3 regions of the Stenotrophomonas sp. GW821-FHT09E08 genome follow, and region 3 is predicted to be linked to each of the others. Evidence: predicted binding sites of a transcription regulator. Region 3 holds the regulator's gene; each other region holds the start of a gene.
The links. The regulator HrcA, encoded in region 3, represses chaperone genes, less so after heat shock. The targets are predictions, from matches to a motif close to TTNGCACTCNNNNNNNNNGAGTGCNAA.
Positions count from the first base shown of each region.

Region 1: the regulator HrcA is predicted to act here: its motif matches at 8,410-8,436, upstream of AC07M7_RS07330 (co-chaperone GroES).
Region 2: the regulator HrcA is predicted to act here: its motif matches at 5,762-5,788, upstream of rpoH (RNA polymerase sigma factor RpoH).

Region 1 covers NZ_JBWKOO010000004.1:84,998-94,993, reverse strand. The annotation lists gene AC07M7_RS07360 (methyl-accepting chemotaxis protein) at 1-109, shown strand, start outside; gene AC07M7_RS07355 (PepSY domain-containing protein) at 231-2,753, opposite strand; gene AC07M7_RS07350 (TlpA family protein disulfide reductase) at 2,987-3,550, opposite strand; gene AC07M7_RS07345 (protein-disulfide reductase DsbD family protein) at 3,547-5,931, opposite strand; gene cutA (divalent-cation tolerance protein CutA) at 5,928-6,266, opposite strand; gene AC07M7_RS07335 (endonuclease) at 6,335-8,125, opposite strand; gene AC07M7_RS07330 (co-chaperone GroES) at 8,483-8,770, shown strand; gene groL (chaperonin GroEL) at 8,854-9,996, shown strand, end outside.
Region 2 covers NZ_JBWKOO010000004.1:127,858-137,853, forward strand. The annotation lists gene AC07M7_RS07525 (CDP-alcohol phosphatidyltransferase family protein) at 1-55, opposite strand, end outside; gene AC07M7_RS07530 (hypothetical protein) at 102-725, opposite strand; gene purH (bifunctional phosphoribosylaminoimidazolecarboxamide formyltransferase/IMP cyclohydrolase) at 915-2,498, shown strand; gene AC07M7_RS07540 (hypothetical protein) at 2,515-3,393, shown strand; gene purD (phosphoribosylamine--glycine ligase) at 3,452-4,735, shown strand; gene rpoH (RNA polymerase sigma factor RpoH) at 4,875-5,750, opposite strand; gene AC07M7_RS07555 (BlaI/MecI/CopY family transcriptional regulator) at 6,108-6,500, shown strand; gene AC07M7_RS07560 (M56 family metallopeptidase) at 6,497-8,026, shown strand; gene AC07M7_RS07565 (serine hydrolase domain-containing protein) at 8,157-9,692, shown strand; gene ung (uracil-DNA glycosylase) at 9,730-9,996, opposite strand, start outside.
Region 3 covers NZ_JBWKOO010000015.1:85,194-95,189, forward strand. The annotation lists gene AC07M7_RS17155 (LysR family transcriptional regulator) at 1-156, shown strand, start outside; gene recN (DNA repair protein RecN) at 281-1,942, opposite strand; gene hrcA (heat-inducible transcriptional repressor HrcA) at 2,057-3,121, shown strand; gene grpE (nucleotide exchange factor GrpE) at 3,185-3,700, shown strand; gene dnaK (molecular chaperone DnaK) at 3,883-5,808, shown strand; gene dnaJ (molecular chaperone DnaJ) at 5,963-7,093, shown strand; gene AC07M7_RS17185 (AraC family transcriptional regulator) at 7,186-7,983, opposite strand; gene AC07M7_RS17190 (MFS transporter) at 8,056-9,255, shown strand; gene pdxY (pyridoxal kinase) at 9,816-9,996, shown strand, end outside.

The DNA of each region.
Region 1 (9,996 bases), on a different contig from region 3:
GGCCGGCGCCTCGACCGCACAGATGCAGGCGCAGGTGCATGCCTTGGCCGAGGCGGTGGGGGCGTTCCGCCTGCAGTCGATGCCGCGGGCGCGCGCTGCGGCGGCCTAGCTTGCGGTTCCTTGTCGGCTGGCGGGGAATCAGCCGAGCGTAGGCTCGGCTCTACATCGGCTGCAGGAACACTGTAGAGCCGAGCCTATGCTCGGCTCACGCCAGCGTTCGGCGGCAGGAATCAATACACGTCGCGCCGGTAGCGCCCGTTCTCCAGCAGCGTTTCCACCGCGTCATCGCCCAGCGCAGCGCGCAGTACCTGGTCCACGCCTTCGGCCATGCCCTGCAGCGAACCGCAGACATGGATCACCGCGCCACGTTGCATCCATTCGCGCAGCGCATCGACTGCAGCGTGCAGTCGATCCTGCACGTAGCCACCGTCGCCATCGCGCGAGAACGCCAGGTCCACCCGCGACAGATGGCCATCGGCCTGCCAGGCCTCGATTTCTTCGGCAAACAGGAAGTCGTGCGCGCACTGGCGTTCGCCAAACAGCAGCCAATGCCCATGCTCGCCAGCATGGGCGGCTTCGCGCAACAGGCTGCGCAGGCCAGCGATGCCAGTACCGTTGCCGACCAGCACCATCGGTGCACCCGGCACGCGGTGGAAGCCGGGATTGCGATGTACGCGGGCGACGATGCTGGCACCGATCGGTGCATGCAGTGACAGCCACCCGGAACCCAGTCCAGCCCGACCGGAGGCGTCATGTACCAGGCGCACCACCAGTTCCACTGCGCCGTCATCCGTGCACGAGGCGATCGAGTACTCGCGGCCGGGCAGCAACGGCAGTCCGCGCAGCCACAGGCAGGCATCCTGCACCGCCAGCGCGGCGTCTGCATCGGGTAGCTCGCGCTCGCTGGCCAGGGCCAACAGCGTGCGCGGGTTGCCCTCCACCAGCAGTGGTTGCAGTGGATCCAGCCCATGCGCCTTCAGCACTGCACTGGCGTGCCCTGCATTGTGGCGGGGTGCGATATGCAGGATATCACCGGCCTGCCACCGCACCTCGGCGGGCGCGGCAAGGCGGATACGCCAGATCGCGCCACCGATGCTGCCAGGGTTGAGACGGTCGCGGCCGAGCAGGCGCCAGTCATGCATCTGCGTGGCAGCCGGCAGCACGCTGTCATCGGTGGTGATGCCGGTCAATGCAGCCAGCTGCTGCTGCCACTGGCGCAGGGACGGTACCGAGGCAGCATCGACATCGATGCGCTCGAACAGCGGGCGCGCGCCGTTGCCGATCAGCCAGGCATCGACCTGGCGGCCGAAGCCGCAGTAGTGTGGGTACTGGCGATCGCCCAGCGCGAGCAGGGCAAACTGCAGGCCCGACAGGTCCACGCGCTGCGCGAGCAGCAGTCGCGAAGCGCGTCGCGCCGCATCCGGTGGTTCGCCGTCGCCAAAGGTGCTGAGCACGAACAGGGCCTGCACGGTTTGCTGTAGCTGTGAGCCGTCGACGCGGTCCAATGGCAGCACCTGCACCGCATGTCCGGCGGCCTGCAACAGCGCCGCCGCGCGCCAGGCCAGCTGCTCGCCCAGCCCGCTCTGGCTGGCATGCACCACAAGCCAGGGTATGTTGCTGCCATCGTCAGTGGCTACCGGCAGCGACTGGCGAAGCCCGCGCGCGGCGCGCTGGCTGCGGCGGCGGTCCAGGTACAGCATCCAGCCGGTGATGAAGAACAGGCTCATGCCCAGGCTGCTGAGCATCACCACCACGCGCCCGGGTGCACCGAAGTAACTTCCCGAATGCAGCGCGAACACGCTGGTGGCCAGCTGTCCGCCGGCGCCCTGGCGTGCATACGGACGGGCATCGAGGATCGCACCGCTGGCCGGATCGAGCTGCAGCAGGTCATGTGCACGATCGTGGTGGCCACCGCGCCGCGCCGGATCACCGGCCATCACGCGTACATTGAGTGGCTGCCCGGGCTTCTCCGGCAGGCGCAGGTCGATGTACCCGGTGCGCACGCCCGGCAACGCATACAGCGTGGCCTCGATGCGATCCAGGTCCAGTGCCGCGTCGGTGGCGACCTTGTGCTTCGCTGCCGGCGCCACGCCCAGCAGCGTGTTGGCGGCGCTGCGGTACCAGTCGAACGACCACCACAGGCCGGTCAACGCACTCATCAGGTAGATCAGCAGCACCCAGGTGCCGACCACCGAGTGCAGGCTCCACAGGAAGCCACGGCCGCTGCGCTTCCACTCCACCGCCAACCAGCTGCGCCAGTGCCACCAGCGCCGGGGCCAGCGCAGGTAGAGACCGGAGAGGGTGAAGAACAGCAGCGCGATCGCACAGCTGCCGGTGATCCATTTGCCCCGCTCGCCGGCAGCGAGGTGCCGATGCAGGTCTTCGATGAAGTCGAAGAAGGCCTGCCCGCGCAGGGCACTGAAGCGCTCGCCGCTGTACGGATCGAAGTACACCCAGTGTTCCTTGCCTCCGGCAAACCGCGCCACCGAGGGCCGCTGGCCGGTGGCGTCGATCCGCAGGCGCTGCAGGGGGCGCTCGCTTCCTGCCTGGAGCAAAGGCATCAGCTCGCTCAACGCCAGCGGTGGCTGGCCGTCGGCATGGTGCTCGGCGATCGCGGCGAATCCGGGATTGGCGGCACGCAGCAGTTCGTCCTCGAAGGACAGCACGGCGCCGCTGAGACCCATAACGGCCAGTACGGCACCAGCGGTGATGCCCAGCAGCCAGTGCAGTTGGAACAGGACGTTCTTGAACATCGAAGGAGGAGGGCCTGGAAGGCTGCCGCCCGCATCCTGCGCAACAGCAAATGAGAATTAGTCGCGGAATTCTCCGTGGCGCTCCGGCTGTGGTCAAGCAGGGGGTATCGGCCGGGCGGCGCCCGGCACCCCTCGGAAAGCCCGCTGTTGCTGTTGCCTTGGCTGTTGTTTCTGAGGTTGCCGGCCAGCGGCCGGCACTACCGCGGGTGCAGGGTGCAACCCTGCCAAGACCCTCACTTCACCCAGCTGTCGATCTCGCCGTGGGTGAACGGTCCCAGCTTCGCCTTCTGCAATCGCCCCTGTGCGTCGAACAGCACGCTGTAGGGCAGCAGTCCCTGCGTATTGCCCAGCTGCACGCTGGCATCGCGCGGGCCCGGGGTCTCGATCACGATCGGGTAGTCCACCGGTACCTGCTGCAGGAAGCGGCGCACGTCTTCCGGCGTATCCAATGCCAGGCCCAGCACCTGCACGCCTTCGCTGCCCTGGGTATGGGCAAAGCGTGCCAGCTCCGGCATCTCTTCCACGCAGGGGGCGCACCAGCTGGCCCAGACATTGATCAGCAGCGGGCGACCGGCGAAGCGCTGGCGCAGGTCGAGCGGTCGGCCCTCGAGATCCGGCAGCGTCAGTGCAGGCAGTGGGTCACCCACCTGCAGCGCAGGCGTCGCGAGGGCTGCAGGGGAAGCGGCCGGCGCTACGGCAGGTGCAGCCGGCGTTGGTGCCAGCCGGTACCCGGCCCACAGGCCGAGGCCGGCGGCCAGCACCGCTGTCCACAGCAGCGCTGGCCGTTGCCATTTCATCGTGCGGTGCGCAGCAGCGCTTCCTCGACCACCGCCTGGGTCAGCAGGGTCGGCAGCACGGTCGGCGGCGCGCCGGGGCCGTACACCACGTACAGCGGCACGCCCACGGCCTTGTGCTCTTCCAGGAACGTGGTGATCTGCGGGTCCACATTGGTGTAGTCACCGCGCATGTACACCGCATTGGTGCGCTTGAGCAGTTCCTTGAACTCCGGCCGCGACAGCACAGCGCGCTCGTTGGCCTTGCAGCTCACGCACCAGTCGGCGGTCATGTTGACGAACACCACGCGCTTGTCGGCGCGCAGGCGGTCCAGCAGCTGCGGCGAGTATTCGACCACGTTGTCGCTGGCCGCCTGTGCGGCGCGCGCTGGCGGTGCCAGCTGGGTGACGCCCCAGGCCGGCACCAGTGCGGCGATGGCCAGCAGCACGCCCAGCAGGGCAACGGCACGCGGGCCGGTCCAGCGGTTGCGTTCGAACAGCCACAGACCGAAAGCGAACAGCAGCAGGCCACCCAGCACCAGCGACATGCCGTCCACGCCGCGCTGCTTGCCCAGCACCCACAGCAGCCATAGCGCGGTGGCATACATCGGGAAAGCCAGCACGTGCTTGAGCGTTTCCATCCACGGGCCCGGCTTGGGCAGGCGGCGTGCCAGCGCCGGCACGAAGCCGATCAGCAGGAACGGCAGGGCCAGGCCGAGGCCGAGGAACAGGAACACGGTCATCGCCTGCAGTGGCGTCGCGATGAACGCATAGGCCACCGCACCGCCCATGAACGGGCCGACGCAGGCACTGCCGACCACGCAGGCCAGCGCACCGGTGAAGAAGTCCCCGGCCGGGCCGCTGCGGCTGGCCAGCGACTGGCCGAGGTTGCCGAGGCCACCGCCGAGGGTGAACACCCCGGACAGGCTCAGGCCCACTGCGAACATGACGTAGGCCAGTGCGGCCACCACGCCCGGGTGCTGCAGCTGGAAGCCGATGCCGACCGCGTTGCCGATCGCGCGCAGGCCGACCATCAACGCACCGATCACCGCGAACGCAACCAGCACGCCCAGCGTGTACCAGAGCGCATGGCTGCGCGCGCGCTGCGGGCTTTCACCGCTCTGTGCCAGGCCGAGTACCTTCAGCGACAGGATTGGCAGCACGCACGGCATCAGGTTCAGCACCAGGCCGCCGGCCAGGGCGAGCAGCAGGACCCACAGGAACGAACGGTCCGGGTTCGGCGTGGCCGCTGGCGGGCGCGTGCGCATGGCGTTGTCGCCGCGCGCGTCGGCGGCGAACGCGTTGTCAGCGGCGGCACTGCCAGCGCCGGCCGGCGTGCCGGCATCGGCGTTGGGCACGGTCGGCAGCAGGCGCAGCGGCGCGCCATTGGCAGCCTCGCGCGGAGCACCGGTGGCGGTCGGCAGCGGGCTGATCACCTCGCTGCGCGGCGGCGCCTGGTTGGCGCTGGCGTTGATCCTGCCGGCCGGGATCGACAGCTTCACCCGCCGCGTCATCGGCGGGTAGCAGATGCCGTCGGTCTGGCAGCCCTGGAAGGTCACCACCAGGGTGCTGTCGACCGCGTCGGCGACGGAGCGGCGAAGCGGCAGCGGCACCTCCACCTGGTTGAAATACACCGAGACATCGCCGAAGTGCTCGTCGCGATGCGACTGAGCGGCCGGCCATCGCAGCTTGTCGGCCAGCACGCCGGCGCTGCCTTCGAGCTTCAGCGAGGTGCGGTCGCGATACAGGTAGTAGCCCGGCGCCGGGCTGAAGCGCAGCAGCAGGGTGTTGCCATCGCTGGCAATGGCATCGAAGCCGAATGCCTGCTCCGACGGCAGTGGCAGCGCCTGGCTGTTGCTGGCCGCACCCGGCAGGCGCAGGCCGCCGCTGTTGCCGGCACCGGCCAGCGGGTTGTTGAACGGGCTGGCCGCACCGGGGCGTGCGGCCGGGGCCGCCGCCTGTGCACCGCCGCCGGGCAGGGTGACCTGCACCACGCGCTTCTGCGGCGGATAGCAGACACCGGCGTCGGCGCAGCCCTGGTAACGCACTTCCAGGCTGATGGTGCCGGCTGCATCGGTCGGTGCGCCGGGCAGGGTGGCCTGCAGCCGCTCGCGATAGGTTTCAACCTCGCCGAAGAAATCGTCGTGGTGCTTGTCGCCCTTGGGCATCTGCAGCGCGCCTGCGTTGAAGGCCGGGTCGGCCTTGACGCTGGTGCGGTGGCGATACAGGTAATAGCCCGGTGCGATCTTGAACTGCAGCTGCACCTGGCCGCGTTCGGGGGCGGTCGCGGTCAGCGCGAACGCCTGGTCCACCGGCAGCAGGTCCTTCTCATCCAGCGCGAAGGCCGGCAGCGAGAGCCACAACAGGGCGCACAGGGCGGCGCCACGCGCAAACAAAGTCTTCAATCAGTGTCCTCCCGGGTCTGTGCCCGGATCCAGTCCAGATACGCCGGCAGGCCGGCCCGGGTTTCGACCGCGATGCACTCCGGGAGTTCATACGGATGCAGTTCGACGACCCGGGCGATTGCGTCATCGACGCGGCTCGCGGTGGTCTTCACCAGCAACTGCAGTTCGGTGTCGGTGGTGACCTCGCCCTGCCAGCGGTAGGTCGACTGCGCGCCCTCCAGTCGTGTGATGCACGCGGCCAGGCGCTCGCCAACCAGCGCGTGCGCGATGCGCTCGGCACTGGCCCGGTCCGGGCAGGTGGTCAACAACAGCAGGACGGGATCGACGGTCGACATGACCGTCGAGTATAGGGCCGCCGCCGGGTCAGGGCCCGGCGGCGGCAATGGACCGCTGCGTTGCGCGGTCAGTTGGCCAGCTGGCAGGTGGCCGGCTTGGCCGAGGTGAACAGGGCGGGGGTGGCCCATTCGGGATGGTCGATGAACGGGTTGCGGTTGCCCTGGAAGCTGTAGATCACGTCATTGCGGGCGCGTTCCGCAGCGCTCGGCGGGTCGGCCAGGTGCCAGTCGATCAACGTCGACAGCAGGCCCATGTAGGCCGGCGAGCTGCTGGTCTTGACGATCTTGCTGCGGTCATCGGTCAGCTCCAGGTCCGGCTCGGACTGGCCGGTGGCCGCATCCTTGCCGCCCTCGTAGCGGATGGCCATGTACAGCACCGCACGCGCCATGTCGCCCTTGCGCGCACCCCACACCTCAAAGGTGCCGCCGTTGCCGTCCGGCGTACGTACCCAGTTCGAATTGCCCGGATAGCCTCCGCTGCCGCCGCCCTGGCCGTTGTTGGCCTCGGTGGCACGCTCGCCGCAGTTGGCGTCGCACTTGCCGAACGGCTTGTTGCCGCGGTCGGCGTTCCACTGCGCGTCGGTGAGGTACAGCATGTGGGTGTCGGTGTATGGCGCGTACGGCATGCCCTTGTCGCCGGTGGTGCTGGCAAAGCCCAGCGAGTTCGGCCAGGTGTGCTCGCGGTTGTACTTCAGGCCGCCGCCGCTGCCGGCGCGATCGGTCACCTTGGCGTAGCTGCGGTTGCGGTACGCATCCAGGATCCTGCCGCTGTTGTTCGGATCCTCGTCGGCGATCTCCAGAATGGTCCAGGTGCTGGTGCCCGAGCCGCTGTACGGGTAGGCGGTGTGGCCCTTGATGGTGGCGTGCAGCGAACAGCGCAGCTGGCTGGGGCTGCTGGTGTTGACCTTGGAGTAGTAACCGGCCGGCACGCCCGGGTTGCCCGGGTCCGGATTGCCACCGGTGCTGGCCACGGCGAAGGCGATGCGGCTGTCGGCGGCCGGGTGTGCGCCCTGCAGGTCGGTGATGCGCGCGGCGCGGATGTCGAAGCGGCAGGCTTCACCGGCCACCAGCGCAGTGTTGGTGGACAGCTTCACGCTGCGGCCGCTGGACGGGAAAGTCAGCGGTACGCTGCCGGAAGTGCCGCAGCTCAGGGCGAACGCGCCGCTGGCCAGGTTCACCGTCTCGCTGAACACCACTTCCAGGTCGGCGGCGGCGGGGAAGGTGCTGCTGCCCTGGGCCGGGGTGGTGGTGGACACCGACGGCGGCGTGTTCGGGCCCGGGGTGCCGCCACCACTGAAGGTCTGGCCGTTGTTGCAGTTGCCGAAGGTCTGCCTGGCCGACTCGGCCCAGGTGAAGTGGGCGTACTGGCTGCCACTGCCGGTCAGCTGCAGCGAGGTGCCCGGGGCCGTGCTGTTGGTCTCGGCCACCGGAATGTTCTGGCTGGTCATGCCGGCCGCGGGCCCGCCGGACGCTGTGATGGCACCCTCGTAGCTGAGGAACTGGACCACCTTGCCGCTGGCGTCGACCAGCGCAATGCCATCGTTCGGGCCGTTCTGCAGGCCGTTGGTGGGGTAGGTGACCACAGCGATGCTGGCGCTGCCGCAGCCTACAGCGGTACCGGCGGGAACCGGATTGTTGGCGTAGACCGTGGCGGCCGACGGATTGCTGCCGTTGTAGAGGTACAGGCGGTAGCCGGACAGATCCTCACCGGCGGTGGCCACGACCTCGATCGCTTCGCCGACGTCGCCGGCGGCGGTGCTGTCGTCGTAGTGCAGTTCGTTGATGAAGACCTCGGCCTGGGCCGGCGCGGCGGCCAGTGCCAGCAGGCAGGCAGCGGCAAGCGGGGACAGCAATCGCATCGACTACTCCTTGTGATTGGGAATGCGCGGCCGAGCCTAAGGCCGATCCAGTGACACTTTGTCGTAAATGAACGTCAGATATCTGACAGTGCGACGCGTATCACCAAATGTCGAGGGTTGCGGGCATCCGCTTGTCGCGTTGCACGCGGAACCCCGCCTTCACGCAGCACCTGGGTGCGCCTTTGCCGGGCGGTGAATTTTTTTGCGGGATCGGCCTTGAAAGGCCCGGGGCCAGCTCCATCTCTGTCCTGCTCCCGATTCGTCGGGCTTTTTCGCGAGCAATGCTGGCAGTCACCTTGGGTGAGTGCTAACATCGCCAGACTTTTTCAGACCAATCAATAACTTAAGAGGTCTCTCATGAGCATCAAGCCGCTGCACGACCGCGTTGTGGTCAAGCCGATCGAAGCCGACGAAATCTCCGCCGGTGGCATCGTGATCCCGGATTCGGCCAAGGAAAAGTCCACCAAGGGTGAAGTCGTGGCCGTGGGCCCGGGCAAGCCGCTGGACAACGGCAGCGTGCGCGCTCCGTCGCTGAAGGTCGGTGACAAGGTCATCTACGGCCAGTACGCCGGCAGCTCGTACAAGAGCGAAGGCGTCGAGTACAAGGTCCTGCGCGAAGACGACGTGCTCGCCGTCATCGGCTGAGCTTCGGCGCGACCTGCTTCATCCCCTGATCTCCAATTCCCAGCCGCCGGGCATCGCCCGGCGCTACCAAAGAGGTAACTGCAATGGCTGCCAAGGATATTCGTTTCGGTGAAGACGCCCGTTCGCGCATGGTGCGCGGCGTCAACGTTCTCGCCAATGCCGTCAAGGCCACCCTGGGCCCGAAGGGCCGCAACGTCGTGCTGGAAAAGAGCTTCGGCGCTCCGACCATCACCAAGGACGGCGTCTCCGTCGCCAAGGAAATCGAACTGGCTGACAAGTTCGAGAACATGGGCGCGCAGATGGTGAAGGAAGTTGCTTCCCGCACCAACGACGACGCTGGCGACGGCACCACCACCGCCACCGTGCTGGCCCAGGCCCTGATCCGCGAAGGCGCCAAGGCTGTGGCCGCCGGCATGAACCCGATGGACCTCAAGCGCGGTATCGACAAGGCCGTCGTGGCCGCCGTCAACGAGCTGAAGACCATCTCCAAGCCGACCGCTGACGACAAGGCGATCGCCCAGGTCGGCACCATCTCGGCCAACTCGGACGAGTCGATCGGCCAGATCATTGCTGACGCGATGAAGGAAGTCGGCAAGGAAGGCGTGATCACCGTTGAAGAAGGCTCGGGCCTGGACAACGAGCTGGACGTGGTCAAGGGCATGCAGTTCGACCGCGGCTACCTGTCCCCGTACTTCATCAACAACCAGCAGTCGCAGACCGCTGACCTGGATGACCCGTTCATCCTGCTGCACGACAAGAAGATCTCCAACGTCCGTGACCTGCTGCCGGTGCTGGAAGGCGTCGCCAAGGCCGGCAAGCCGCTGCTGATCGTCGCTGAAGAAGTCGAAGGCGAAGCGCTGGCGACCCTGGTGGTCAACACCATCCGTGGCATCGTCAAGGTCGTGGCCGTCAAGGCTCCGGGCTTCGGCGACCGTCGCAAGGCGATGCTGGAAGACATGGCCGTGCTGACCGGCGGCACCGTGATCTCCGAAGAAGTGGGCCTGTCGCTGGAAAAGGCCACGATCAAGGATCTCGGCCGCGCCAAGAAGGTGCAGGTCTCCAAGGAAAACACCACCATCATCGATGGCGTGGGTGACAAGGCTGCGGTCGATTCGCGCGTTGCGCAGATCAAGACCCAGATCCAGGACACCTCCTCGGATTACGACCGCGAGAAGCTGCAGGAACGCGTGGCCAAGCTGGCCGGCGGCGTTGCCGTGATCAAGGTC
Region 2 (9,996 bases), on a different contig from region 3:
GTACGGCCGGACGCAACAGGTCCTGGAAACGTCCTTTCAATGCATAGATCGACATGATCCGTACCTGCTGATCCTTGGCAGTGCGGGCACAGCCTACCCCATCAAATGCGGTTACCGGCAAGTTCGGGCTGGCCCAGCCAGTCATGCCATGGCAGCCCAGGATCGATATGCCGGCACAGCCAGACCACGTCATGGCTGCGCTGCAGGGCATTGCGCACCGCCTGCACGGCCCGCTCGCGTGCTCCTGCATCCGCGAACCCCGCCTGCAGCGACAGCAGCCGGTAGACGCCCCCGCGCGAGCGCTGGAAGTGGATGATGCCGCCGGCAGGCAGCACGATCGCCCCCTCATCCAGCCCATCGGCGTACAGATACAGCTCGAAAGGCTCCAGCCAGTGCTGTGCTTGCATCACCCACAGCAGCTCGGCCAACCCAGGCGCGCGCCGATGCAGCGCGATGGCATCGCCATACCAGCGCTTGTCGTCATCCAGGTAGACCTTGAACTCCAGCCGCCGCCAGCGCCGGCGTTCGCGGCGCTGCACGTCCCAGGACAGGATCTCGGCCTGCTCGCCCCAGCGCTCTGCGGCTTCGGCCTGCAGCGTCGGCACATCGGCCTGGGCGCACCAGGCCGCGCCTTGGCCACAACGCGCATGGCGCACATAACGGGCCAGGAACAGCAGCGCCCCTTCGGCATCGAGGGTGGCCTGCAGGCGGTTGGCAACGGTCACGGGACGGCATCCTGCACACGGGGAACAGGCGGCACCGTGCCGTGCCCAGCGGTGGCTGACAAGCCCGCGGGCCGTGCCCATTACGGTCAAACCGGCTTTGGACGCAGCGAATCTGCCCCGGCAGCACCCGCCACCGGGCCCCAAGAACTACAATATCGGCCCCGCTCCGCTGCCGATTGCCCTGTCCCCATGACTGCTGATCTGTTGCCCGTCCGTCGGGCCCTCCTCTCCGTTTCCGACAAGACCGGCCTGGCCGAGCTGGCCACTGCGCTGGCCGCACGCGGCGTGGAGCTGCTGTCCACCGGCGGCACCGCCAAGGCGATCCGCGATGCGGGCCTGGCCGTGAAGGACGTGGCCGACGTCACCGGCTTCCCGGAAATGATGGACGGCCGGGTCAAGACCCTGCACCCGATGGTGCACGGCGGCCTGCTGGGCCGTTCGGGCCTGGATGATGCAGTGATGGCCGAACACGGCATCGGTGCCATCGACCTGCTGGTACTGAACCTGTACCCGTTCGAATCGGTCACCGCCAAGGCCGACTGCACCCTGGCCGACGCGGTCGAGAACATCGACATCGGCGGCCCGGCGATGCTGCGTTCGGCGGCCAAGAACTTCGCCCGCGTGGCGGTGGCCACCGATCCGTCGCAGTACGCCGAACTGCTGGCCTCGCTGGAGGCCAACAACGGCCAACTGTCGGCCAGCACCCGCTTCGCGTTCTCGGTGGCCGCGTTCAACCGCGTCGCCCAGTACGACGCCGCGATCAGCAACTACCTGTCGGCGGTCACCGCCACCGACGCCGCGGTGCCGGCGCGTGCCGAGTACCCGGCGCAGATGAATTCCACCTTCGTGAAGGTGATGGACCTGCGCTACGGCGAGAACCCGCACCAGAGCGGCGCGTTCTACCGCGACCTGTACCCGGTGCCGGGCACGCTGGCCACGTTCCAGCAGCTGCAGGGCAAGGAGCTGAGCTACAACAACCTGGCCGATGCCGATGCGGCGTGGGAATGCGTGCGCCAGTTCGACGCGCCGGCCTGCGTCATCGTCAAGCATGCCAACCCGTGCGGCGTGGCGGTCGGTGCCGGCAACGGCGATGCTTACGAGTTGGCCTACGCCACCGACCCCACCAGTGCCTTCGGCGGCATCATCGCCTTCAACAAGCCGCTGGACGCGGCCACCGCCAAGGTGATCCTGGACCGCCAGTTCGTGGAAGTGCTGATCGCTCCGGACTACGAGCCGGCCGCGCTGGAATACGCGCAGAAGAAGGCCAATGTGCGCGTGCTGCGCATCCCGCACGGCGACGGCCTGAACAATTTCGACAACAAGCGCGTCGGCTCAGGCCTGCTACTGCAGTCCTCCGACAACCGCGGCATGACCCGCGACGAGCTGAAGGTGGTGAGCAAGCTGGCGCCGACCGACAAGCAGTTCACCGACCTGCTGTTTGCCTGGAAGGTGGCCAAGTTCGTGAAGTCCAACGCGATCGTCTATGCCAAGGACAACCGCACCATCGGTGTCGGCGCCGGCCAGATGAGCCGCGTGTACTCGGCACGCATCGCCGGCATCAAGGCCGCCGATGCGAACCTGGTGGTCGAGGGTTCGGTGATGGCCTCCGATGCGTTCTTCCCGTTCCGCGATGGCATCGATGCCGCGGCTGCCGCCGGCATCAAGGCGGTGATCCAGCCGGGCGGTTCGATGCGCGATGCCGAAGTGATCGCTGCCGCCGACGAACATGGCCTGGCCATGGTGTTCACCGGCGTGCGCCACTTCCGCCATTGATCCTGGAGCGACACGGATGTCCACAGTTTCGATGAAATCACTGGCCGTGCTCGCCCTCGCTGGCGCGGCCATGCTGGCCGGCTGCAAGCCTGCTGCCGAGCCCAGCGCGGGCCCGAAGGCAGATGCGCCTGCGATGGCCTCCGCCTCACCGGCACAGCATGCCAGCCGCACTGCGCGGCTGCAGGCCTTCCTTGTCCAGCGTTACGGCAGCAACGCCACGCTCTCCGGTGAATGGCGCGGCAGCTGGACCGACGATGGCGACACCCATGCGATGGACTGGCAGGTCTGCGCCGAGCAACCGGTGGTGACCGGTGACAGCTGGCAGCAGCTGCTGGCGGTATGCGGTGCGCTGGTTGATGGCGCGCATATCGACCCGGGAACCATCGAGTTCTTCGTGCTTCGCCCCAAAGGCGAGGGCTTCGAGGTGACCAGCGAACTGACCGGCGAGCGCTTCGGCAGTGGTGGCCAGCCGGGCACCGCCAGCATCATCCGCGCCGGCAGCGATTTCTACGGCTTCCGAGTCGAGGATGGCTGGTTCGGCCAGGGCTTCTCGCTGCTCTCGCAGACCCTGGTCCTGCCGGGCCCGAAAGGCCTGACCAGCACCGGCAACGTGCGCAGCCACATCGACAACGACGCCCAGTACGAATGCGAGAACGTCGACGCGGCCGCCGACCCCGATACCGCCGAAGACTGCCGCACCCGCCGCTTCAGCATCGATTTCGCACTGCGTTTCGACGACAGCGACCGCAGTGCGCGCATCTGGCCACTGCTGATCGAGGAAACCGGCAACACCTGTGGCGGCAAGCAGGTGCGGCAGCAACACCGCTTTACCCTGGACCCGAAGACCTGGGCCTACTCCTTCCCCGAATCGCTGCGACGCGAAGGCTGCGAGTGAACCACGCGCGCCGCCGGGGCTATCGACCTTCCCTTCCCACGCAATCTGGAATCTCGTGATGAACGTACTTGTCATCGGCTCTGGCGGCCGCGAACACGCCCTGGCATGGAAGCTGGCCCAGTCCTCCCGTGTCACCGAAGTGATCGTGGCGCCCGGCAACGCCGGCACCGCCAGCGAAGACAAGTGCCGCAACGTTGCGGTGAAGGTGACCGATATCGACGGCCTGCTGGCGTTGGCCCAGGCCGAAGGCGTGGCGCTGACCGTGGTCGGCCCGGAAGTGCCGCTGGTGGCCGGCGTGGTCGACCGCTTCCGCGCCGCCGGCCTGCGCATCTTCGGGCCGACCGCCGCTGCCGCGCAGCTGGAAGGCAGCAAGGCCTACGCCAAGGACTTCCTGGCCCGCCACAACATTCCGACCGCGTTCTACGCCGTGCACACCGAGGTGGACGCCGCGCTGGCCTACATCCGCGAGAAGGGCGCACCGATCGTGGTCAAGGCCGATGGCCTGGCCGCCGGCAAAGGCGTGATCGTGGCGATGACCCAGGTCGAAGCCGAAGACGCCGTGCGTGACATGCTCTCGGGCAACGCATTCGGCGATGCCGGCGCGCGCGTGGTCATCGAGGAATTCCTCGACGGCGAGGAAGCCAGCTTCATTTCGATGGTGGACGGCGTGCATGCACTGCCGATGGCCACCTCGCAGGACCACAAGCGCGTCGGCGACGGCGACACCGGCCCCAACACCGGCGGCATGGGCGCTTACTCGCCCGCTCCGGTGGTCACGCCGGAGGTGCACGCCCGCGTGATGCGCGAGGTGGTGAACCCGACCGTGCAGGGCATGATTGCCGACGGCATCCCGTTCACCGGTTTCCTCTACGCCGGCCTGATGATCGATGCCAGCGGTGCGCCGAAGGTGATCGAATTCAACGTGCGCTTCGGCGACCCGGAAACCCAGCCGGTGATGCTGCGCCTGCAGTCGGATCTGGTGGAACTGGTGGAAGCCGCCATCGATGGCCGGCTGGACCAGGTGGAAGCACACTGGGATGCGCGCCCGTCGCTGGGCGTGGTGCTGGCCGCGAAGCCCTACCCGGAAGCACCGATCACCGGTGACGTGATTTCCGGCCTGGACGAAGTGCCGGCCAGTGCCAAGGTGTTCCATGCCGGTACCGCATTGGATGCACAGGGCCAGGTCGTCAGTGCGGGTGGCCGCGTGCTGTGCGTGGCCGCACTGGGCGACAGCGTGCGCGATGCGCAGGCCAATGCCTATGCCGGCGTGGCCAAGGTGACGTGGGCCAACGAGTTCCACCGCAACGACATTGGCTGGCGCGCGATCGCACGCGAGGGGTGAGGCCGGCGCCGCTGCCACGCATGGCGTGGCCGTACGGGCGGCACACCGCCGGGGTAGATCCACGCCATGCGTGGATGAGCCCCACAAACGAGAAAGGCCCGGCGATGCCGGGCCTTTCTTCGTTCCAACGCCCTCCCGCTTACGCGGTGAACAGCGCCTTCATCTTCTTCAGCGCATTGGCTTCAACCTGGCGGATACGCTCGGCCGACACGCCGTACTCGTCGGCCAGTTCCTGCAGCGTCACCTTGCTGTCCGCATCCAGCCAGCGGCGGCGGATGATGTCGCGCGAACGCGCATCCAGTTCGGCCAGGCCTTCGCGCAGCAGCTGCATCTGGTTGTCTTCGCTGTCCGCACGTTCGTAGGCCATCGACGGGTCTTCGTCGTTGGCCACCAGGTACGCGGCCGGCGACGGCGGCGCGTGCTCGTTGTCCTCGTCGGTCGGCGCATCGAAACCGATATCGCGACCGGACAGGCGCGACTCCATTTCCATGACCTCGCGCTCGGACACGTTCAGGTCCTTGGCCACTGCGCTCACTTCAGCCGCGTTCATCCAGCCCAGGCGCGTCTTCGACTTGCGCAGGTTGAAGAACAGCTTGCGCTGCGCCTTGGTGGTGGCGACCTTGACGATGCGCCAGTTCTTCAGGATGAACTCGTGCATCTCGGCACGGATCCAGTGCACCGCGAAGGAGACCAGGCGCACGCCCATCTCCGGGTCGAAGCGCTTGACCGCCTTCATCAGGCCGATGTTGCCTTCCTGGATCAGGTCGCCCAGCGCAAGGCCGTAGCCGTTGTAACCGCGGGCCACGTGCACTACGAAGCGCAGGTGCGAATGCACCAGCTCGCGGGCGGCGTCCAGATCGTTGCCGTCGCGGAAGCGACGGGCCAGGTCCTGTTCGTCATCGACCGACAGCACCGGGATCTGGTGCACGGCACCGATGTAGGCGTCCAGCGAACCGAGCGCACTGGGAATCGGGAGATTGTTTGCCACAAGGGCAGTAGAGGTGTTCTGGCTCATAGGCACCCATCTTAGCAGTCCGGGATTTGGACTGCTAAAGGAGGAAAAAGTTCCAGCATCCTATTGATGCAACACTGGTCCCAAACAGAGCCCTACCGTAGCGCGATTTGATGACAGTGGCGAGCACGCTTTTCGGGATTCACAATCCCTTGGAATTCAATCAATTACCCACCGGAAACCGGCGATTTCCGGTCAAGCGGAGCTGAACGGGCCCTCCTGGAGGTCCATTCAGGCCAGGAGACGTTGCCCGGTGTTCAGGCCCGAGGGCTGAGGGTTGTCCCTTTACTACTAAGAAACCCGTTGACAGCCACCCGGCGACATGCTCCGATGCATCAACTAATTCATACGTAGAAGCGCATGGCCCGCCCTGTCTCGCAGAATCCCACTCCCGCCGAGCAGGCCATCCTGGACATCCTCTGGGACAAGGGCGAAGCGTCCGTGCGCGATGTGGCGGATGTGCTCGGCCAACACAAGCCGGTCGCGTACACCACGGTGCTGACCATGTTCAACGTGCTGGCGAAGAAAGGCTTTGTCAGTCATCGCCAGGAAGGTCGCGCCTACATCTATCACGCCACGCTCAGCCGCGAGCAGGCCCGCCGGCAAGCGCTTGACCATCTTCTGCATCAGTTCTTCGACGGCTCACCGAACGTGTTGGCACAGCACCTGGTGGACGAACGCGAAATCGACCGCAACGAACTGCAGGCACTGCAGCAGCGCGTCAGCGATGCCAGGGCCGGGAGGAAGGAATGAACCTCATCGACCTGACGATGGCATTGGGCGTACGACAGTTGCTGTTGTCCGCAATCGTGCTGCTGCCCGCGCTGTGGCTGGCACGGCGGCGGGCCCTCAGTGCCGAACAACGTTCCTGGCTGCTGACCGCAGCGATGGCAGCGGCCCTGCTGCTGCCACTCAGCGCCTTCCTGCCGGGCTGGTCGACCACCCTGCCCGCACCGGCACCGCCCGCGGCCGCGTTCCACCCCATGCCCGGCGAGGGGGCAACGGCGGAAGAAGCCATCTTCGAAGCCGGACGACAGCCCGACATCTACTACGTCGAACTGCCGAAGACCCTGCCGACACTGCTTGCACTGCTGTGGCTGCTGGGCACCCTGTGGCTGGGCATGCGCCTGCTGGACGCGACGCTGCACGCACGCCGGCTGCGGCGGCTGGCGCAACCGGCGACCGCCGGACTGCGCGCGGTCCTGGCCGACATCGTGCCCGCCCACGTGACGATCGCCACCTGCGCCGTCGACGGGCCGATGGTCGTCGGCCTGTGGCACCCGCAGATCCTCCTGCCCCGCCCCTTGCTGGCACGCCTGGACAACAATGTGCTGCGCGACATCGTCCGCCACGAGGTTGCACACCTGCAACGGCGCGACCTGTGGACAAGCACGCTGCTGCGGGCGGGAACAGCACTGTTCTGGTGGAATCCGCTCCTGCACCTTGCCCAGGCACGCCTGGCGGTACTGCGCGAGATGGCCTGTGATGCACGCGCTGCGATGCAGGCACGCGAACCGCTGGACTATGCAGGTTCGCTGCTGGCCAGCGTCGAACAGCTGCAGGCCCTGCGCGAGGAGGCGCCGACGCTTGCACTGGGTATGTTCAGTGCGCGCAGCCAGCTGGCGCAGCGCATTGATCAGCTGGTGGACGCCGGGTCACCCACACCCCGGCACCGCAGCCTGTTGGGGCTGGGCCTGCTGCTTCTGCTGGCCTGCACCGGCACCGCCGTGGCCATCTCACCACGGCTCGCCCCATCACCGGCTGCCAGCGCCTCCGATACGCGCGTCATCAAGCTGTTCCAAGCCGCCAGCACGCATGACGTCGCGCAGGTCCGTCTGTTGGCGGCGGCCGGCGTCGATCTTGATGCGCGCGTGCTCGGTGATGGCACGGCGCTGATCCAGGCCATCCGTGCACGCGATCCGGCGATGGTCGACACGCTGCTGCAACTGGGCGCCGACCCCGATCGTGCCGCGCTGGGCGAAGGCAATCCGTTGATCGTCGCCTCCGCGTTGGGCCTGCAACCCATCGTCGAGCAGCTTGTGCAGGCTGGTGCCGACGTCAACCGGGTCGTGACCTATGACGAGACACCGCTGATAAATGCCTCGCGCGAAGGGCACCTGGTCACCGTGCAGTACCTGCTTGCTCACGGCGCCGACATCAACCTGGGCGTGGAAGCCGACGGCTGGCTGGGGCGCTGGCGGACACCGCTGAACCAGGCTGGCAACGCGGCCGTGCGCGATTACCTGCTGGCGCAGGGCGCCCGCCGCGAACGACGCTGACTCCTCCGCCGCATCGCCTCCTGCGCTGCGGCGGTAACCCGTTCCACCCGCAACGACTGGACGCGACAGGCGTGCGTGGCACCGCGTGCGCCGATCCCGCCCTTCTTCCACTCCTGCAAGGATGTCGATGATGAACCGCCTGTTGCTGTGTTCGCTGCTGGTCTCCCTTGCCCCGTTCCACGTGATGGCCACTGACGCCAGCGCTGAAGACGCTGCGCGCTTTGCGCAGGCTATGGCCCATGGCTTGCGCCCCAGCACCGCGCAGCTGGGCGCCGCGCTGCCGCAGTGGTCGATCGAAGAACGCCTCGCCCACTACAAGGTACCGGGTGCCGCCGTTGCGGTGATCCGCGATGGGAAGGTGGTCTACGCCGCCGGATACGGCCTGCGCCAGGCCGGCACGCGCGACGCGGTGGATGCCGATACCGTGTTCTCGGTCGGCTCGGTCAGCAAAATGGGCACTGCGGCAACCACCCTGAGGCTGGTTGCTGCCGGCAAGGTCTCGCTGGAGGAGAACATCGACCATCGCCTGCGCCGCTGGCACCTGCCTGCCGATTCGCAGGGACAGCACCCGCCGATCAACCTGCGCATGCTGCTCTCGCACACTGCCGGCTTCAACGTGCATGGCTTCCAGGACTACCAGCCCGCCGAACGCCTTCCGACCTTGCTGCAGACACTGGATGGAATGGCGCCTGCAAAGAATGAACCGGTACGCCTGATCCACGCACCCGGCCAGCAGGTCGACTATTCCGGTGGCGGCTACACGGTGGTGCAGCTGGCGATCGAAGATCTGACCGGCAGAGCATTCGCTGAGGTCGCACAACGCGAGGTGTTCTCGCCACTGGGCATGTCGCGCAGCACGTATCGGAATCCCTTGCCTGCCGGCTACGGCAACGTTGCCCATGCGCACGACAACAAGGGCCAGCCAGAGGCCCTGCCACGCGGCTGGCAGAGCTTTCCAGAACAGGCGGCGTCGGGGCTGTGGACCAGCGCCAATGACATGGGCCTGTTCGTCGCGGCCCTGCTGCGCAGCATCCGCACCAAGGATGGATGGCTGCCGCAGTCGTTGGCCCTGCAGATGGTCAGCGAAGTGGCACCGGCCGGCCGTGGCCTGGGCCCGGAGCTGGCCGGCGCTGGCGCCAGTCGCCGCTTCTTCCACAACGGCAGCAACGACAGCTATCACGCAGGCATCGAAGGCTACCCCGAGAGCGGCGATGGATTCGTCATCCTGACCAATGGGGACAACGGCCCTGCGCTGCGTGGGGAGATCCGCAATGCCCTGTCCGATGCACTCGGCCACAACGCCAAGCCGGTCATCCGCACGCTGGATCCCGCGTTGCTGGTGGATGGCTATCCGCGCTTCAGCGGCCGCTTCGTACTCGATGACGCCCTGCCCATGGATCTGCGCAGTGGCCTGGCCGATTGGTTCGATGCCGCCACCCTGGACGTGCAGGCGGTCGATGCTGGACTGCAGTTGCGCCTGCCCGGGCGTGATGCACCGGTCGCACTGCAGGCGCTGACGCCCGTCCGCTTCCTGGCAGGCAGTGCGGGAGCGGAACTGCTGTTCCATCGCGGCGGCGATGGCACCGTGCAGGCATTGAGCGTGATCGCCGAAGGCGCGCGCGCCTACTATCGGCGCGCGGATATCGCGCCAGCAGCGGGCCACTGATCCATCGCTGGCGGCGCCGGGCTACCGCCCGGCCCGCTCAGAGCGCAGAACGCGGCGGCAGCGACCAGTCGATCAGGGCCTGCCCGCGACGCTGCAGGTACTCGTTGGCCATCGAGAAATGGCGGCAGCCGAGGAAGCCGCGATGGGCCGACAGCGGCGACGGATGCGGCGACTTCAGCACGCGATGGCGACGGGTGTCGATGACCTTGCCCTTCTGCTGCGCGTAGGCGCCCCACAGCATGAACACCAGCCCTTCGCGCTCGCGGTTGAGCACGTCCACCACGTGGTCGGTGAAGCCTTCCCA
Region 3 (9,996 bases):
GGACGCCTGTTGCCGGTGCTGGAAGCGGCCAATCCCGGTGACCTCGAAGAGGTGCACGCAGTGTTCCTGGGGCAGGGCGGTTACCTGCCGCTACGCGTACGCGCGTTCCTCGATTTCCTGGTGGAAACGGTGGATCTGGCGCGGCCGTTGGGGTGAGCCTGGTAGTGCCGGCCGTTGGCCGGCAACCTCACGATCTTCGCCCAACCGCGTCGGGGTGCCGGCCAGCGGCCGGCACTACCGTGCGGAAGTCGAGCATGGCCCGACGCTACAAAAGCGGGCCTCAGACCTGCAGCAGCTTGCGTGCGGCGGCGCGCGCTTCCTTGCTCACTTCCACGCCGCCGAGCATGCGTGCCAGTTCTTCTTCGCGCGCCTTGCTGTCCAGCTTTTCCACTGCGCTCTGGGTCATGCCTTCCACCGGCGCCTTGCTGACCCGGTAGTGCGCATGGCCCTTCGAGGCGACCTGCGGCAGGTGGGTCACGCACAGAACCTGGCGCTTCTCGCCAAGCGCACGCAGCTTCTGCCCGACGATGTCAGCCACCGCGCCGCCGATGCCGGAGTCGACTTCGTCGAACACCATGGTCGGCACCGCATCCAGGTCCAGCGCGGCCACTTCGATGGCCAGCGAGATGCGCGACAGTTCACCGCCGGAGGCCACCTTGCGCAGCGCGCGCGGCGGTTGGCCGGCGTTGGCCGCGACCAGGAATTCCACGCGTTCGGCACCCTGCGGATCGGGCTTGCCGGCGTCCTGCGGCTCCAGCTCGATCAGGAACTGGCCGCCGCCCATGCCCAGCTCGGCAATAATGCCGGTGGTGGTGGCCGACAGTTCGGCAGCAGCGCTGCGGCGGCTGGCGGACAGTACGTCGGCCTGTACGCGCCAGGCGGCGGCGGCCTTGTCGATCTCGCCGGCCAGGCGCTGCAGGCGCTCGTCGGCGCCACGCAGCTGTTCCACTTCGGCATGCATGCGCTCGCGCTGCGCGCCGAGCTCGTCCATCGGCACGCGGTGCTTTCGGGCCAGGTCGTGCAGGCGGCCGAGGCGACGCTCGTTCTCCTCGAACTGCTCGGGGTCGGCGTCGAGGTCATCGTGTACCCGGTCCAGCAGCGACAGGGCTTCGTGCAGCTGGATCGAGGCGTTCTCGATCAGGCCGTCCACCTCGCCCAGGCGCGGGTCGTGCTCGATCAGCCTCGACAGCTCATGGCGGACCTGTTGCAGCAGGTCAAGTGCGGAACTGCCGTCGTCGCCGTTGAGCTGGTTGCTGGCCGCCTGGCAGGCGCTCAACAGGGCGCTGGCATGGGCCTGGCGGCGGTGGCTGGCGCCGAGTGCGGCGATCGACTCCGGCTCCAGGTCCTCGCGGTCGAGCTCGCGCAGCTGGTGTTCGAGGAAGCCGATCCGGTCACTGACGTCGCCCTGTTGCGACAGGGCAAGCGATTCGTCGACCAGCGTCTGCCAGGCGGCGGCGGCACGGCGCACCTGGCGGCGCTCGTCCTCGTTGCGGGCATAGGCGTCGAGCAGGGCCAGCTGCGACGGACGCGTCAGCAGGGCCTGCTGCTCATGCTGGCCATGGATTTCGACCAGCAATCCGGCCAGGTCCGCCAGCTGTGCCAGCGTCACCGGGCGGCCGTTGATCCACGAACGTGAACCGCCATCGGCGCGGATCACCCGCCGCAGCTGGCACTGTTCCTCATCGTCCAGCTCGTTGTCGGCCAGCCACTGGCGTGCGGCCTGCAGCTGGTCCAGCGCGAATTCGGCGGAAAGCTCGGCGCGCGCGGCACCGTGGCGGACCACGCCACTGTCGGCGCGGAGGCCGGACAGGAAGCCCAGGGCGTCGACCATCAGCGACTTGCCGGCGCCGGTCTCGCCTGAAACGACCGTCATGCCGGGCCCGAACTCCAGTTCGGTGGCGCGGACAACGGCAAAATCCTTGATCGAAAGATGTCTGAGCATGGGTAAGGGGTATCAGCAGCCGCGCAACGCTAGCACGTGGGCGAGGGAGGTCCAATGACTTGCCAAGGTGATGCGCCGCCATTATCTAGTGTCCGTGTCTCACAGGTTGATTCCATGCACGGTTCTCCCGACCAGCTTGCCCCGCGTGCGCGCCATCTGCTGCGCACGCTGATCGCGCGTTACATCCAGGACGGCGAGCCGGTCGGCTCGCAGACGCTGGCGCGCGTGGCCGGCCTGGAGGTCAGCCCGGCCACCATCCGCAACATCCTTGGCGACCTCGAAGACCTGGGGCTGCTGGCGTCGCCGCATACCTCGGCCGGGCGCGTCCCGACCGCGCATGGCTACCGGGTGTTCGTCGACAGCCTGCTGCAGATGCAGCCGCCGGGCGAGGGCGAGCTGGCCCGCCTGCGTCAGGAACTGGCGGGCGGCGGCAGCACCCAGGCCCTGCTCGGCAGCGCCTCGGAACTGCTGTCGGCGATGAGCCACTTCGTCGGCGTGGTCAGCGCGCCACGACGCGAGCAGTTCGCCTTCCGCCAGATCGATTTCGTGGCGCTGGATGGACGCCGGGTGCTGGCGATCCTGGTGTTCGCCGACAACGAGGTGCAGAACCGCGTCATCGAGACCCGTCAGGACTTCGCGCCAGGCCAGCTGGAGCAGGTCGCCAACTACCTCAATGCCCATTTCGCCGGCCTGCCGATGGCCGAGATCCGTACCCGCCTGCTGCTGGAGCTGCGCGACGCCCGCTCGGAGCTGGAGCAGCTGCTGGCGCACAGCATCGAGCTGGCCGAGCAGGCCCTGCAGCCGCCGGCCGACGACATGCTGGTGGCCGGCCAGACCCGGCTGATGGGAGTACAGGACCTGTCCGACCTGGAGCGACTGCGTGAGCTGTTCGAGCTGTTTTCCAGCAAACGCGAGATCCTGCAGCTGCTGGAGCGCACCATCCAGGCCCCGGGCGTGCGCATCTTCATCGGTGAGGAGACAGGGATGATGCCGCTGCAGGGCGTCTCGCTGGTCACCGCCCCGTACACCGCCAATGGCCAGGTGCTGGGCGTGCTGGGCGTGATCGGGCCCAAGCGGATGGCCTACGACCGCATGATCCCGCTGGTCCAGGCCACCGCCGATGTGCTCGGCGCGGCCTTTTCACCGGCCGGGCGTACTCCCGGAACATCCGACGCTTGAAACGCAGCATCCCGCCCACACTAGGGTGGGTGGAGGCGGAGATTGACCGCCAGGGACCCAGACATGAACCACGAACATCCAGATATCGAATCCCAGCAGAGTGCCGCCGATGCGGCCGCCGCCGCCGGCGTGAACGACGAAGTGGAGCGCCTGCGCGCCGAGCTTGAGCAGGTCAAGGCCGATGTACTGCGCGAACGCGCCGACCTCGAGAACCAGCGCAAGCGCGTTGCCCGCGACATCGAGCAGGCCCGCAAGTTCGCCAACGAGAAGCTGCTGGGCGAGCTGCTGCCGGTGTTCGACAGCCTGGATGCCGGCCTGAAGGCCGCCGGCGATGATGCCCATCCGCTGCGTGAAGGCCTGGAGCTGACCTACCGGCAGCTGCTGAAGGTCGCCGGCGACAACGGCCTGGTCCTGCTGGACCCGACCGGCCAGCCGTTCAATCCGGAGCATCACCAGGCCATCAGCCAGGTGCCGACTCCGGGTGCCGCCCCGGGCAGCGTGGTGACCGTGTTCCAGAAGGGCTACCTGCTCAACGAGCGCCTGCTGCGGCCGGCGCTGGTGGTGGTGGCGGCCGACTGACCCCCGCGGGGCCGGGAGGCGGGCACGACCCGCGCCCGACCCGACGCTGAACGCGCCGGACAACCGGAAACACAGCGTTCGGAGGATGGCTTGAATGTTCCACGGGCCTCCCCCACATCCCATTCATCCACCGGCCGAACGGCCGGACTGACAAAAACAACATCCTTCAAGGAGTCTCCCCCATGGGCAAGATCATTGGTATCGACCTCGGCACCACCAACTCGTGCGTGGCGATCATGGACGGCGGCAAGGCCCGCGTCATCGAAAATTCGGAAGGCGATCGCACCACCCCGTCGATCGTCGCCTACACCAAGGACGGCGAAGTCCTGGTGGGCGCCTCGGCCAAGCGCCAGGCCGTCACCAACCCCAAGAACACCTTCTACGCGGTGAAGCGCCTGATCGGCCGCAAGTTCACCGACGCCGAAGTGCAGAAGGACATCGCGCACGTCCCGTACAGCATCCTGGCCCATGACAATGGCGATGCCTGGGTGGCCACCAGCGATGCCAAGAAGATGGCGCCGCAGGAAATCTCGGCCAAGGTGCTGGAGAAGATGAAGAAGACCGCCGAGGACTTCCTCGGTGAGAAGGTCACCGAAGCGGTCATCACCGTGCCGGCCTACTTCAACGACAGCCAGCGCCAGGCAACCAAGGACGCGGGTCGCATCGCCGGCCTGGACGTCAAGCGCATCATCAACGAGCCGACCGCGGCCGCGCTGGCCTATGGCCTGGACAAGGGCGACAACAAGGATCGCAAGATCGTGGTGTACGACCTGGGCGGCGGCACCTTCGACGTTTCGGTGATCGAGATCGCCAACGTCGATGGTGAAAAGCAGTTCGAAGTGCTGGCCACCAACGGTGACACTTTCCTGGGCGGCGAAGATTTCGACAACCGCGTCATCGAGTACCTGGTTGAAGAGTTCAACAAGGACCAGGGCATCGACCTGCGCAAGGATCCGCTGGCCCTGCAGCGCCTGAAGGATGCTGCCGAGCGCGCCAAGATCGAGCTGTCCAGCGCCCAGCAGACCGAAGTGAACCTGCCGTACGTCACCGCTGACGCGTCGGGTCCGAAGCACCTGAACATCAAGTTGACCCGCGCCAAGCTGGAGTCGCTGGTGGAAGAACTGATCAGGAAGTCGATCGAGCCGTGCCGCGTCGCCCTGAACGATGCCGGCCTGCGTTCGAGCGACATCAGCGAAGTGATCCTGGTCGGCGGCCAGACCCGCATGCCGAAGGTGCAGCAGGCGGTGACTGAGTTCTTCGGCAAGGAACCGCGCAAGGACGTCAACCCGGACGAAGCCGTGGCACTGGGTGCTGCGATCCAGGGCGGCGTGCTGGGCGGCGACGTCAAGGACGTGCTGCTGCTGGACGTGACCCCGCTGTCGCTGGGTATCGAAACCATGGGCGGTGTGTTCACCAAGATCATCGAAAAGAACACCACCATCCCGACCAAGGCCTCGCAGGTGTTCTCCACCGCCGAGGACAACCAGTCGGCGGTGACCGTGCACGTGCTGCAGGGTGAGCGCGAACAGGCCCGCTTCAACAAGTCGCTGGCCAAGTTCGACCTGTCCGGCATCGAGCCGGCCCCGCGTGGCCTGCCGCAGGTGGAAGTGTCCTTCGACATCGACGCCAACGGCATCCTGCACGTGTCGGCCAAGGACAAGAAGACCAACAAGGAACAGAAGGTCGAGATCAAGGCCGGTTCGGGCCTGTCCGAGGAAGAGATCGCGCGCATGGTCGCCGACGCGGAAGCCAACCGCGAAGAAGACAAGAAGTTCCAGGAACTGGTGCAGGCCCGCAACCAGGCCGACGCCCTGATCCACGGCACCCGCAGCGCCATCACCGAGCACGGCAGCAAGGTTGGCGGTGATGTCATCGGCAAGGTGGAAGCGGCCCTGGCTGACCTGGAAACCGCGATGAAGGGTGACGACAAGGCGCAGATCGAAGCCAAGTCGAAGGTGCTGGAGGAAGCTGGCCAGTCGCTGTTCGCCGCTGCTTCGGCCGAGCAGGGCGGTGCCGCCCCGGGCGCCGACGCCGGCAATGCGGGCAAGGCGCAGGATGACGTGGTGGATGCCGAGTTCACCGAAGTCAAGGACGACAAGAAGTCCTGATCCGGACCGACGCGGGACGCTGCCTGCCAGCGTCCCGTTGTCGTACCAGGGTCCTGACCGCCCTCTGGCGTGTCGGGGCGCCCGACGCAAGAGCGGACCTGGTTCCGCTCTTCCGCTTTGACGAATCCCGACTTTCCGGAATGCGATCCACGATATGAGCAAGCGCGATTACTACGAAGTGCTGGGCGTTGCCCGCACTGCCAACGACGAAGAGCTGAAGAAGGCCTACCGCCGTTGTGCGATGAAGTTCCACCCGGACCGCAACCCGGGTGATGCGGCGGCCGAAGCATCCTTCAAGGAGTGCAAGGAAGCCTACGAAGTGCTGTCCGACGGCAACAAGCGCCGCATGTACGACAGCCACGGCCACGCCGCGTTCGAGCACGGCATGGGCGGTGGCGGCGGTCCGGGCGGCCCGGACATGAACGATATTTTCGGCGACATCTTCGGCAACATCTTTGGTGGTGCAGGCGGCGGTGGCCCGCGCCAGGCCCGCCGTGGTGCCGATATCGGTTACGTGATGGAGCTGGACCTGGAAGAAGCGGTGCGTGGCGTCGAGCGCCGCATCGAAATTCCAACCCTGGCCGAATGTGGCGACTGCGATGGCAGCGGCTCCGAAGACGGCAAGGTCGAGACCTGCAACGTCTGCCATGGTCGCGGCCAAGTGCGCATCCAGCGCGGCATCTTCGCCATGCAGCAGGCCTGCCACAACTGCGGCGGCCGCGGCCAGATCATCGCCAAGCCCTGCAAGACCTGCCACGGCAACGGCCGTGTCGAGGAAGACAAGGTGCTGTCGGTGAAGGTGCCGGCGGGCGTGGATACCGGCGACCGCATCCGTTTGTCGGGCGAAGGCGAGGCCGGCCCGGCCGGTACGCCGCCAGGCGATCTGTACGTGGAAGTGCGGGTACGCGAGCACGCGATCTTCCAGCGCGATGGCGACGACCTGCACTGCGAAGTGCCGATCCGCATCTCGCAGGCTGCGCTGGGCGACACCGTGCGTGTGGCAACCCTTGGCGGTGAAGCGGAAATCCGCATCCCGGCCGAGACCCAGACAGGCAAGCTGTTCCGCCTGCGCGGCAAGGGCGTGCGTTCGGTGCGCAGCCGCAGCGAAGGCGACCTGTACTGCCGTGTGGTGGTGGAGACCCCGGTCAACCTCACCAACGATCAGCGCAAGCTGCTGGAGCAGTTTGAAGCGACCTTCAACGGTGAGGATGCGCGCAAGCACTCGCCGAAGTCGGCGACCTTCATCGATGGCGTGAAGGGCTTCTGGGACCGGATGACGTCCTGAGTCTTCAACGGAAACGTTGAACGGTAGCGCCGGGCCGTGCCCGGCGTTTTCGTTTGTGGTGCCGCACTGCCGCCGCCGGGCATGGCCCGGCGCTACCGGAAAAACGCCGCCGGCGTCTGCCCGAGCTGGCGCTTGAACATGCTGGTGAATGCACTCGGGCTGTCATAGCCCATCGCCAGTGCGACATCGATGACCTTTTCGCCGAGCGCCAGCCGTTCCATTGCTGCCAGCAGTCGCGCCTGCTGCCGCCACTGGCCAAAGGTCATGCCCAGTTCGCTGGCGAAATGACGCTGGATGGTTTTCACGTCCACCGCCAGTGCCTGCGCCCAGTCCTGCAACGTTGCGTCATCCGCAGGATGCTTCTGGATGTGCAGGCAGATCTTCAGCAGGCGGGGATCGGACGGTTCCGGCAGGTGCAGCGGCAGCGCATCCATCCGCCGCAGTTCGTCCAGCAGCAGGCGCACCACACGGCCATCGCGGCTGTCGTCCTCGTGCGCGCCCTCGATCAGGCTGGCAGCCAGCAGCAGTTCACGCAGCAGGGGGGCCACCTGTATCGCGAAAGCTTCGGCAGGCAGGTGTGGCGCGAACTCCGGCTCCACATACAGGCTGCGCATGTGTACCTCGGCAATGCAGTCCACCGCATGGGCAATGCCGGCAGGCACCCAGATCGCACGGGTGGAAGGCACTACCCAGCGGCCGACTTCCGAGCGCACCACCATCAACCCGGACTGCGCATAGACCAACTGGTGGCGGCGGTGCTTGTGCGGCGAGATATGCGTGCCGGCCTGGTAATGGCGGGCACGGCAGGTCACCGGTCGTTGTATTGGCACCTCCCGCCAGGGAGCGGTTTCGCGGACCGGGCAGGTGATGTCCTTTTTGCGATAGGCCATGACCAGAACGCGGCAGAGGGGAGGAAGGTGCAACCGTAGCATGCGTGGCTCGCCCCCAACCTGACTGTGTCCATGTCGACCCTGGCTTCCCCCAAAACGACCTCACGCCCGGTGGCTCCCGGCGTGTTGGCCGCCATTTCTACCTCGCATGTCGTCAACGACATGATGCAGTCGCTGATCCTGGCCATCTATCCGGTGATCAAGGGCGGCTTCAATCTCAGCTTCACCCAGATCGGCCTGATCACGCTGACCTACCAGCTCACCGCATCGATCTTCCAGCCGCTGATCGGCATCGCCACCGATCGCCGTCCGGCGCCGTATTCGCTGCCGATCGGCATGGCCTCGACCCTGTGCGGCATGCTGCTGCTCGGCTTCGCGCCGAACTACACGATGGTGCTGCTGGCGGCGGCGATGGTCGGCATTGGTTCGGCCATCTTCCACCCGGAAGCCTCGCGCATCGCGCGGCTGGCCTCGGGCGGTCGCCATGGTTTCGCGCAGTCGGTGTTCCAGGTCGGCGGCAACTTCGGTACCGCGCTGGGCCCGTTGATTGCCGCCGCGGTGATCGTGCCGTATGGCCAGCATGCCGCATCGTGGTTTGCCGGCGCCGCCCTGATCGGCATTGCATTGCTGACCTATGTCGGTCGCTGGTACGCGCTGCACCTGGGTACACCGCGTCCGGCCAGCACCGCGTCGATGGCCCCGCGCCATCCGCCGCGCACCGTGGCCAGGGTGCTGGTGATCCTGCTCGTGCTGATCTTCAGCAAGTACTTCTACATGGCCAGCATCGGCAGTTACTTCACCTTCTACCTGATCCACCACTTCGGCATTCCGGTGGCGCAGGCGCAGCTGCACCTGTTCGCCTTCCTGGTGGCCTCCGCCGCCGGCGGATTCCTCGGTGGCCCGCTGGGTGACCGCATCGGCCGCAAGCCGATCATCTGGACCTCGATCCTCGGCGTGGCGCCGTTCGCGTTGATGCTGCCGCATGCCGACCTGCTGTGGACCACGGTGCTGGCGGTGCTGATCGGCTTTGTGCTGTCCTCGGCGTTCTCGGCCATCGTGGTGTATGCGCAGGAGATGATGCCGCACCGTATCGGCATGGTGTCGGGGCTGTTCTTCGGCTTCGCGTTCGGCATGGGCGGGCTGGGGGCGGCCGTGCTGGGCCTGCTGGCGGACAAGACCAGCATTGAGTATGTCTACCAGCTGACTGCGTTCCTGCCGCTGCTCGGCATTGTCGCGGCGTGGCTGCCACCGTCGCGGCCTGTTGTTCACTGAGGGGTTTGAGTTTGCAGGGCTTGCAGCCCTGCACCCGCAGAGGCAACGTCAACAGCAGAAGCGGGCTATCCGTGGGTTGGCGTGGTGGGTCCGGTTGAGGGGGACTGCAAGTACGTCCATGTAAGCTCGGTCGCCGCATCCATGCGGCTCACGCCCCCTCAACCGGACCCACCCCGCCTTCGACAGTTTTCCGCGATCTGTCAGAGCGGCGTTTTGCTCTGGTAGGTGTCGACCTTGGTCGACACGGATGAATTCATTCGATGTCTCACAGATGTGTCGACCAAGGTCGACACCTACCAACAGCACACGGAATCTGTCAGAGGTGGGGCGGTGTCGGAGTGCGGGGTGTCAGCCGCATGGATGCGGCTGCCAAGCCCCCATGGATGGGTTCACGGCGTCCCCGCACTCCGACATCGCCCCGCCATCCCAAGGGATGCGAGCTTTTGCCGTTGCTTTTGCCGTTGCTTTTGTCGTTGCCTTTGCCGTTGCCTTTGCCGTTGCTTCGGCAGGTGCAGGGCTGCAAGCCCTGCCGAACCCTCCACCGGGCGTAGAATGCACGCATGAGCGAATCCCTTGACAGCCACCTGGTCCACGGCCGCCGCCAGCGGCCCGACGGCCCATCGCCGATCGATGTCATCTCGGTCCAGTCGCAACTTGTCTACGGCCACGCCGGCAACAGCGCCGCGCTGCCGCCGATGCGTGCACTTGGCGTGCGCGTGGCGGAGATCCCGACCGTGCTGC